4 regions of the Pseudoneobacillus rhizolycopersici genome follow, and region 1 is predicted to be linked to each of the others. Evidence: predicted binding sites of a transcription regulator. Region 1 holds the regulator's gene; each other region holds the start of a gene.
What was found. Region 1 encodes Rex, which represses fermentation and respiration genes when NADH is low (regulators of the CRP and FNR family bind a similar motif). Its sites were predicted from a motif close to TTGTGAAATATTTCACAA; they were not measured.
Positions count from the first base shown of each region.

Region 1 (2,190 bases):
ATAATAGTAAATATGTGAAGATTCATACAAACAACTCAATACAGATACCAAAAAATAGTGTATGATATTTAGTGGGGAGGAGTCCGTATGTCAGATTTTACTCATTTTAATGAAGAGGGCAGAGCGAAGATGGTCGATGTCAGCGATAAGCCTGAAACAACAAGAACAGCAATCGCACGCTCAAGCATTCGCTTAAACCAAGAAATCTATGAAAAAATAACGAATCAGATGATGAAAAAAGGTGATGTACTGGCGGTTGCCCAAGTAGCGGCTGTAATGGCCGGAAAAAAAACCTGGGAAATCATTCCGATGTGCCACCCAATTCCTTTAACGGGAATTGATATCAGCTTTTCATGGGAACCACAGGATGATGTTTACATTTTACATATACAGGCTACCGTAAAAACAAAAGGGAATACCGGAGTGGAGATGGAAGCGTTAACAGCTGCATCTGTTTGTTCACTAACCGTTTATGATATGTGTAAGGCAGTTGATAAAGGTATGGTGATTGGTCCAACATACCTTGTAGAAAAAACCGGTGGAAAAAATGGTGATTTTAAAAGAATTGGCCATATAGAATAAAATAACAGCAGTAGAAAAATCATCAAGGTAGGGGATGGGATGGTTTATGAGTAATGAGATATTAAAAATACCGCAAGCAACGGCAAAACGACTGCCACTGTACTATCGATTTTTGAAAAATTTATATTCCTCGGGTAAACAGCGCGTTTCTTCAGCTGAGCTTAGTGAGGCAGTAAAAGTCGATTCAGCAACGATTCGCCGGGATTTTTCTTATTTTGGAGCTTTGGGGAAAAAGGGCTACGGTTATAATGTCAATTATTTATTAACATTTTTCCGGAAGACATTGGATCAGGATGAGCTTACAAAGGTTGCCTTAATCGGTGTTGGGAATTTAGGTACAGCTTTTTTACATTATAATTTCTTGAAAAACAATAACACCAAAATTGAAATGGCTTTTGATGTCGATGAGGGTAAAGTAGGCAAACCTATCGGTGAAATCCTCGTTCACAATATGAATGATTTAGAGGCAAAAATTGTCGAAGCCGGCATACAGGTAGCTATTTTAACCGTACCAGCACCTGTTGCTCAAAGTATTACAGATAGACTTGTACAAGCAAATGTCAAAGGGATATTAAATTTTACCCCTGCTCGTTTAAATGTACCAAGTTCGATTCGTGTGCACCATATTGACTTAGCTGTAGAGTTGCAATCGTTAATTTACTTTTTAAAACATTACTCAACCGATGAGACAGAGTTAGATGAAGAGTAGAAAAAATGAGTCCAGTGATTGGACTCATTTTTTCGTTGATGCTTTTATTTTAAAATGAATGGCAATCATTTTTAAACCGGCCCCTAAGTCAAAGGTAGCTAAAATGATTAACAGATAGGAGAAAAATCCCCAGCCTTCCTCTTTGACATTATTGATGGCAAAGTAGGTAAATAAAACTCCTAATAATAAATATAGAAAACCGGAAAAGATAGGTGTTTGTCTCATTTGAACCTCCAATTAGAACAACAGGCTGATAAAGCTTTGCGCTTTTTCAGCATCTTGAATCATTTTTTCAATTTCATCTTTATAAACCGACTGAAGCAGTACAACAGCCGTATTCATCATTACATGGGCAAATATGGGCACCCAAATCTTTTGTGTTCTCACATATAAAAACGCAAACGTGAATCCCATTGCTGAATATAGCAATATATGTTCAAGTTCCATATGGGCTAACGCAAAGATAACCGAACTGATTAAGGCCGATAAGAAAAAGTTTAACCTTTTATGAAGTGTCCCGAAAATAATTTTGCGAAAAATAATTTCTTCCAGAATTGGCCCAAGCACTGAACTGACAAAAATCATCGCAGGGAAGGCTTCAATAATTCGAATGATTTGTTTGGTGTTTTCTGAGCCCATTTCGATTCCAAGTATATTTTCGATACTGGCAGCGAATGTTTGAGCAAAAAAGGCCAAGAATATCCCGATAATCGCCCAAGGAAGTGCGTTGTTAGAAAAAAGTGGCGATCTTGCATGAAATAATTCACGCATTTCTTTTCGCAATAGGAATAAAACGATAACTGTAGCAAGGGAGAAACTAGCGACCAACCAATAATAAACCATTTCTCTTTCTGAAAAGGCAAGATTTGGTCCGAACATCATTTCGGCAATAGCATAAA
Region 1 covers NZ_JBTOOE010000029.1:36,739-38,928, reverse strand. Annotated here, with positions in the region: gene moaC (cyclic pyranopterin monophosphate synthase MoaC) at 88-582, shown strand; gene ACX9YW_RS20615 (redox-sensing transcriptional repressor Rex) at 629-1,291, shown strand; gene ACX9YW_RS20610 (YdiK family protein) at 1,316-1,516, opposite strand; gene ACX9YW_RS20605 (CPBP family intramembrane glutamic endopeptidase) at 1,529-2,190, opposite strand, start outside.

Region 2 (2,190 bases), on a different contig from region 1:
CATTCTTAGAGCCGCCTCTTGAATCCAGCCCTTTGTATGTAGTTCTGTACCCGTATAATTCTTAATTACCCGTTTTGTTTCCGCTTTCATTTTTATCCCTCCAAAACCTTTATATTGTAAGTGTATAACATATAAAACAACAATAATAGAATAATTTTCTTATAATTTATTATATTTCGTTAGATTAATAGTATTTAACACGGCCTCCGCATATATATTTGAAGACAAGCATGAACAAGCATAATATTCATATTCTACAATTGAAAAGGAGGAAAAAAGTTTGAAATTTATTGTGTTAAAAAAACGTACTCTTTTAATGTTTTTTGTCTGTATTTTATCTGCACTTGCAGCTTCAGTTTGGTTTATTATCAAATCACCAGAAGTGCCGGCGATGAATGCAAAAGTAGATGTAAAGATACGAGAAATTCATTTAGTCACCGGTGAGTTTAAAACAAAAACAGCATCTGGAAAAGAAATCGAATCGTATCGTTGGGATCCCGGTACCATTATGATGGAAAAAGGTGAAAAGGTTAACCTTACAATATACGGTGTAAATGGTGCTGAACATCCATTTTATATTGAAGGAACGAACATAAAAGGGACAGTAAAAAAAGGGGAACAAACAGTCGTACCCCTACAGTTTAACAAAGAAGGGACATACCGATTAATTTGTGAAATCCATTCTACAAAAGACCAAAGTGGACCAATGATTGCGTATATTAATGTTGATTAAACTTGATATTAGAAACAGAAGGGTTTATATCTCCTTCTGTTTTTTTTAGTTTCTTTAATGGTAAAAACAAAGTTGTTACTATATAACAGATTAGAAAAAAATCAAAAAAATAATAATACAGAACTACAGAACGTACATAATAAATTCTTTTTCACTATGTGATACTTGTGTCTAAGTTGTGAATTAACCTTGTTTTCACAATTTCTTAACAAATAGGTAGTGTTAACCTATTTCATATGTGAATTTCTTCACTTATAATCTGTTGTATAAGTTATATGATTATCACAGTTAAACTGTATTATAAATTTATGAGGTGAGAACAATGAACCAATGGACAAACTTTAACCAAGGTATTTGGAAAAAAGAAGTGAATGTTCGTGATTTTATTTTAAATAATTATCAACCATATGTAGGTGATGATTGCTTTTTAGCACCACCAACACTAGCAACAAATAAACTTTGGGAACTAGTAATGCAATTAACTGCACAAGAACGTGAAAATGGTGGCGTTCTTGAAATGGATACTGAAACAGTTTCCACCATTACATCACACGGACCAGGCTACTTAAATGAAGAACTCGAAAAGGTAGTAGGTGTTCAAACGGACAAACCTTTTAACCGTTCTTTACAGCCCTATGGTGGTATCCGGATGGCGAAAGCGGCCTGTGAGGCATATGGGTACAAAATGAGCGAAGAAATCGAAAAAATCTTTACAGATTTCCGTAAAACTCATAACCAAGGTGTTTTTGACGCCTATACCGATGAAATGATGTTAGCTCGGAAAGTAGGTATAATTACAGGATTACCAGATGCCTACGGTCGTGGCCGTATTATCGGAGACTATCGTCGTGTCGCACTATATGGTGTCAATTTTTTAATTGAAGAAAAGAAAAGAGATTTGAGTTCCACAAGTAAAGTGATGTCTGAGGAAACGATTCGTCTTCGTGAAGAAGTCTCAGAACAAATTCGCGCCTTACAAGAACTAAAAGAATTAGCAAAGATTTATGGTTACGACATTTCCTTACCTGCTAATAATGCAAAAGAAGCATTTCAATGGTTATATTTTGCTTATTTAGCCGCGATAAAGGAGCAAAATGGAGCAGCCATGAGCCTTGGGCGGGTATCCACATTCTTAGATATCTATATTGAACGCGATCTACAAAACGGAACATTATCCGAAGTAGAAGCCCAGGAACTCGTCGATCATTTTGTTATGAAATTGCGTCTCGTGAAATTTGCCAGAACTCCTGACTATAACGAATTATTTAGCGGAGACCCAACTTGGGTAACAGAATCCATTGGTGGTATTACTTTAGATGGTCGACCACTAGTAACAAAAAACTCATTTCGATTCTTACACACCTTAGATAATTTAGGACCTGCACCTGAACCAAACTTAACCGTTCTTTGGTCAACAAAACTGCCAGATAACTTTAAGAAATTTTGCGCAAAAATGT
Region 2 covers NZ_JBTOOE010000001.1:364,491-366,680, forward strand. Annotated here, with positions in the region: gene hutU (urocanate hydratase) at 1-90, opposite strand, end outside; gene ACX9YW_RS01860 (cupredoxin domain-containing protein) at 281-733, shown strand; gene pflB (formate C-acetyltransferase) at 1,056-2,190, shown strand, end outside.
Region 2: a site for Rex is predicted at 970-987, ahead of pflB (formate C-acetyltransferase). Genes of this name have one in related genera too.

Region 3 (2,190 bases), on a different contig from region 1:
CATTGTCAATCTTGGCTTGGTCTATGATGTGGAAATGGACGAGAATGGTTTTACCAAGGTTACAATGACTTTAACCTCCATGGGCTGCCCATTAGCAGGTACCATCGTTGATCAAGTTAAACGTGCATTGGCCGATATTCCTGAGGTAAATGATGTTGATGTAAGTATTGTCTTCAATCCGCCTTGGTCAAAAGATCGCATGTCTAGATATGCAAAAATTGCCCTAGGGATTAGAGGCTAATCATGAGAAACAAAGTGATATTAGTTAGTTCTGATAAATTAGGTGAAGGTGATGTGCAGTTAGGAGAATCCGTATTGGAAACTTTTTTCACCCTGCTAAAGCAACGTGAGGAGCTACCTCATGCAGTTTTTTGTATGAACCGCGGTGTGTTTACTTTAACTGATGAATCCTTTGTTTCAGTCCATCTTAAGGAATTGGCTGACAAAGGGGTCTCCATTTTTGCTTGCAAAACCTGTGTCGACCATTATGAGCTAGAGGAAAAGTTAACAGTTGGTAGTATTAGCTCGATGGGACATTTTATTGAACTAGCTGCGGAATTTGAGGTTTTAACAATAGCATAATAGTGAAAAACGGGTATTGTTGCCCGTTTTTTTATTTATGGGTAAAAAGAGTCACCAAAATCTGTTTGAAGTGACTCTTTTTTAAAATTTTTGCTTAAAAAGGGCATTAATTCTGCTTTTGGTTATAATTTATCGGTTTTTTAGTAAAAACGGTCATCAATCCGGAGGTTTTCACAAAACGGACATTGTTTCCCCGTTTAAATGAAACCAATGTGTGAGAAAGTTCACTTTTCCGCCTAATTCGGTGATTTATAATACTCCTATAAAGGCAGTTACTTATACAATGGCCTTGTAAAAGGGGGCAATTCATAATGTTTAGCAGAGATTTTAATAAAGATCCGTTTATCGTTATATGGGAATTAACAAGAGCATGCCAATTAAAGTGTTTACATTGTCGGGCTGAAGCCCAATATCGTCGCGACCCACGTGAATTAACATTTGAAGAAGGAAAGCAACTCATTGATCAAATATATGAAATGAACAACCCGATGCTTGTCTTTACTGGTGGAGATCCACTTATGCGTGAGGATGTTTTTGATATTGCCAAGTACGCCATAGACAAAGGTGTACGCGTTTCGATGACACCAAGTGCAACGCCAAATGTAACAAAAGAGGCAATTGAAAAAGCGAAAGAAATCGGCCTAGCGCGATGGGCATTTAGTTTAGATGGTCCCACAGCTGAAATCCACGACCATTTCCGTGGGACAGCAGGTTCATTTGATTTAACAATGGAACGTATCAAATATTTACATGAGGTTGGTTTACCGATTCAGATTAATACAGTTATTTCCCGTTATAATTACGACCATTTGGATGAAATGGCTGCATTAGTCGAAAAACTTGATTGTGTCCTTTGGAGTGTATTTTTCTTAGTTCCAACTGGTAGAGGTCAGGAAAAAGATATGATTTCTCCGGTTGAACATGAAAAAGTATTCCAATGGTTGAATAATCTTAGTAAGCGAGTGAAGTTTGATATTAAAACAACTGCTGCACAGCATTACCGTCGTGTTGTCATTCAACAAAAGATGCGAGAGGCAAAAGAAAGCAAAGAGGATATCCAATATCTTGATGCTTTAACACAACAAGGATTAACTGGTTCAATTGATGGTTTAGGCCGCGCGCCTAAAGGAGTTAATGATGGAAATGGATTTGTCTTTATTTCTCATGTTGGTGATGTTTATCCGAGCGGATTATTACCTGTAAAAGCAGGGAATGTACGTGAACAGCCATTAGCAGAAATTTATCGTGAATCTCCAATTTTCCAATCTTTGCGTAACCCTGATCTTTATAAAGGGAAATGTGGGGTATGTGAATTCCGACATGTATGTGGAGGATCACGTTCTCGTGCCTATGCTATGACAGGAGACTATTTGGAAAGTGAACCATTCTGCGTTTACATTCCAAAAGCATTACGGCAAAAACAAGTTCAAGCATAAAGAAAAGGGATGGTTTTGAACCATCCCTTTTTCACTATATTATTCAATACTGCAATATACGGCAGAGCAGTTTTCACAACCAATTTCATCTTTTAAATATTGAAGGTCATGGACGGTAATTTTCCCTTTTTTAATCGAAATAATTCCATCTTTCTTTAAATCATTGAGAATT
Region 3 covers NZ_JBTOOE010000005.1:54,010-56,199, reverse strand. Annotated here, with positions in the region: gene ACX9YW_RS07300 (metal-sulfur cluster assembly factor) at 1-241, shown strand, start outside; gene ACX9YW_RS07295 (DsrE family protein) at 244-582, shown strand; gene ACX9YW_RS07290 (TIGR04053 family radical SAM/SPASM domain-containing protein) at 894-2,018, shown strand; gene ACX9YW_RS07285 (Crp/Fnr family transcriptional regulator) at 2,058-2,190, opposite strand, start outside.
Region 3: a site for Rex is predicted at 795-812, ahead of ACX9YW_RS07290 (TIGR04053 family radical SAM/SPASM domain-containing protein). Genes of this name have one in related genera too.

Region 4 (2,190 bases), on a different contig from region 1:
GGCCCATTGGTCAAGCGGTTAAGACACCGCCCTTTCACGGCGGTAACACGGGTTCGAATCCCGTATGGGTCATTGGCTTATAGCTGTCAGTTAGGAACTGACAAGCGCGGTTTTGAAGCTGGCAGCTATTTATACATAATATCTGGTTCCGTGGTGTAGCGACGAGCGACACTCCCATGAAAGGGCTACGAGTTGTCTCGACGCATCAGCTTCCTGAATAGGCTAGCAGAGGAAGAGACAGTTAACCTTCATAAGCTATGTGTATAGTATAAATAATATAATAATTGGTTCCGTGGTGTAGCGGTTAACATGCCTGCCTGTCACGCAGGAGATCGCGGGTTCGATTCCCGTCGGGACCGCCATTTAAATTTGGCTCAGTAGCTCAGTCTGTAGCGCACGTCCGAATAAGCTACATGGAATAAGCTTCAGCGTACCGATTGAACCGCATCTTGAATATGCTTTCTGAAATCGGGACGAAGATTTATCAGCAGGAACCCTTTAAGCGGGGAAAATAATTATCATGGCTCAGTAGCTCAGTCGGTAGAGCACGTCCGAATAAGCTACATGGAATAAGCTTCAGCGTACCGATTGAACCGCATCTTGAATATGCTTTCTGAAATCGGGACGAAGATTTATCAGCAGGAACCCTTTAAGCGGGGAAAATAATTATCATGGCTCAGTAGCTCAGTCGGTAGAGCAAAGGACTGAAAATCCTTGTGTCGGCGGTTCGATTCCGTCCTGAGCCATCAAAAAAGAGGTCGATTCCTAAGAATCAACCTCTTTTTTTGTTACGCCAGATTCTTGTTGCCGAGAACTTCTTTACCGAAACGTTTGCGGAAGAACGGAATGACATAACGGTCTAAACCGAATACCCCTGCATTGTAACCAGCAATCATAATCAATACTCCCATTAATATATCAGTTGGGTTGTGAGACACAGTACCTGATAATAGGAAACTGAAGTTCATGACGACAGCGAAGAAAGCAGCAGCAGTAGTTAAGCATCCAAGAATTAAACCAAGACCGACCAAGAATTCTCCCCAAGGAATGAGTACGTTAAACAGATCCGCATTTGGGAGGGCAAAACTTTCAAGAAAAGATACCCATCCTCCGTACACCACTCCATCTGGTCCAACAACCGGATTGGCAACGGCTCCTTTTAAGAATCCACTAGCATCAAATCCGCCAGTTAGTTTATGAAATCCTGCAGTCATCCAGGCAAATCCTAAATATATTCTTAGAGCGGCGAATAGGGCGGCAGAAACCTTGCTATTTCTTAACCATTTGACTAACATATCAATCGCTCCCTTTCAATAAAATAATAATTAATTAATGATTACACTGTAAATATACTATAAACTGAGTCATTAATGTTGATATTGTGAAAGTATTCACAATATCGCAAAAAGAAAATGGCAAAGTATTGAACATTGCCTCAATCTTTCATACTTGAACTCGTTTATAACAAAATAAGACACTAAAACGTTACTTTTGTAACATAATTGTAATAATAGGATAAGCCTATACGGTTTGACTCGGTAACTTGTCCTATTTCATAATGAAAAGGTGATTCCCACTAACTATCTAGATTCCATGCGGTTCTAGGCATTTATTACTATCAGTCTAGTGGAAATTTTCAAACAAATTAATTCCAAATATTTCCCAAATATCGTAACAAAATGTCAGTTTTTATACATTTTTGTTACATTATAAAGACTATTAAACTTTTTTCAGTATTTTTATGATAAAGTTAAGGGGTGCTAAAATCGTAGCAATAATTAACAATAGTGAAATAGCACTAGATTACGAGATAGTTGATTGATTTTCGTAGTTTAGGAGGAAAGTAATAATGATAAAATCATTTATAAATAATCTTCCCAGGCGTTTAAAGGGAATGTTCAGCCCAAAGGCAAAGAAAATCGCCATCTCTTCCCTGCTTACTACATCATTGGTATTTGGGGTTGCAGCTAATCCATTAGCGAAAGAGAGCTTAACAACCGTTTATTATGTTTATTTAAATAACGAATACATAGGTACCATTTCTGACAAAAAGGTTGTAGAAGAAGTTGTTACAGAAAAAGTGGAACAATTTAAAAAAGAATATAAAAACTTTGATTTAGAATTGGGGTCACAGTTATCCTATATCCCTGAACAAGTTTTTCGCTCTACAGCGAATGATCAATCAGTCGT
Region 4 covers NZ_JBTOOE010000030.1:9,450-11,639, reverse strand. Annotated here, with positions in the region: tRNA gene ACX9YW_RS20740 (tRNA-Glu) at 1-72, shown strand; tRNA gene ACX9YW_RS20735 (tRNA-Asp) at 287-362, shown strand; tRNA gene ACX9YW_RS20730 (tRNA-Phe) at 674-746, shown strand; gene ACX9YW_RS20725 (DoxX family membrane protein) at 789-1,295, opposite strand; gene ACX9YW_RS20720 (peptidoglycan DD-metalloendopeptidase family protein) at 1,850-2,190, shown strand, end outside.
Region 4: a site for Rex is predicted at 1,380-1,397, ahead of ACX9YW_RS20725 (DoxX family membrane protein). Genes of this name have one in related genera too.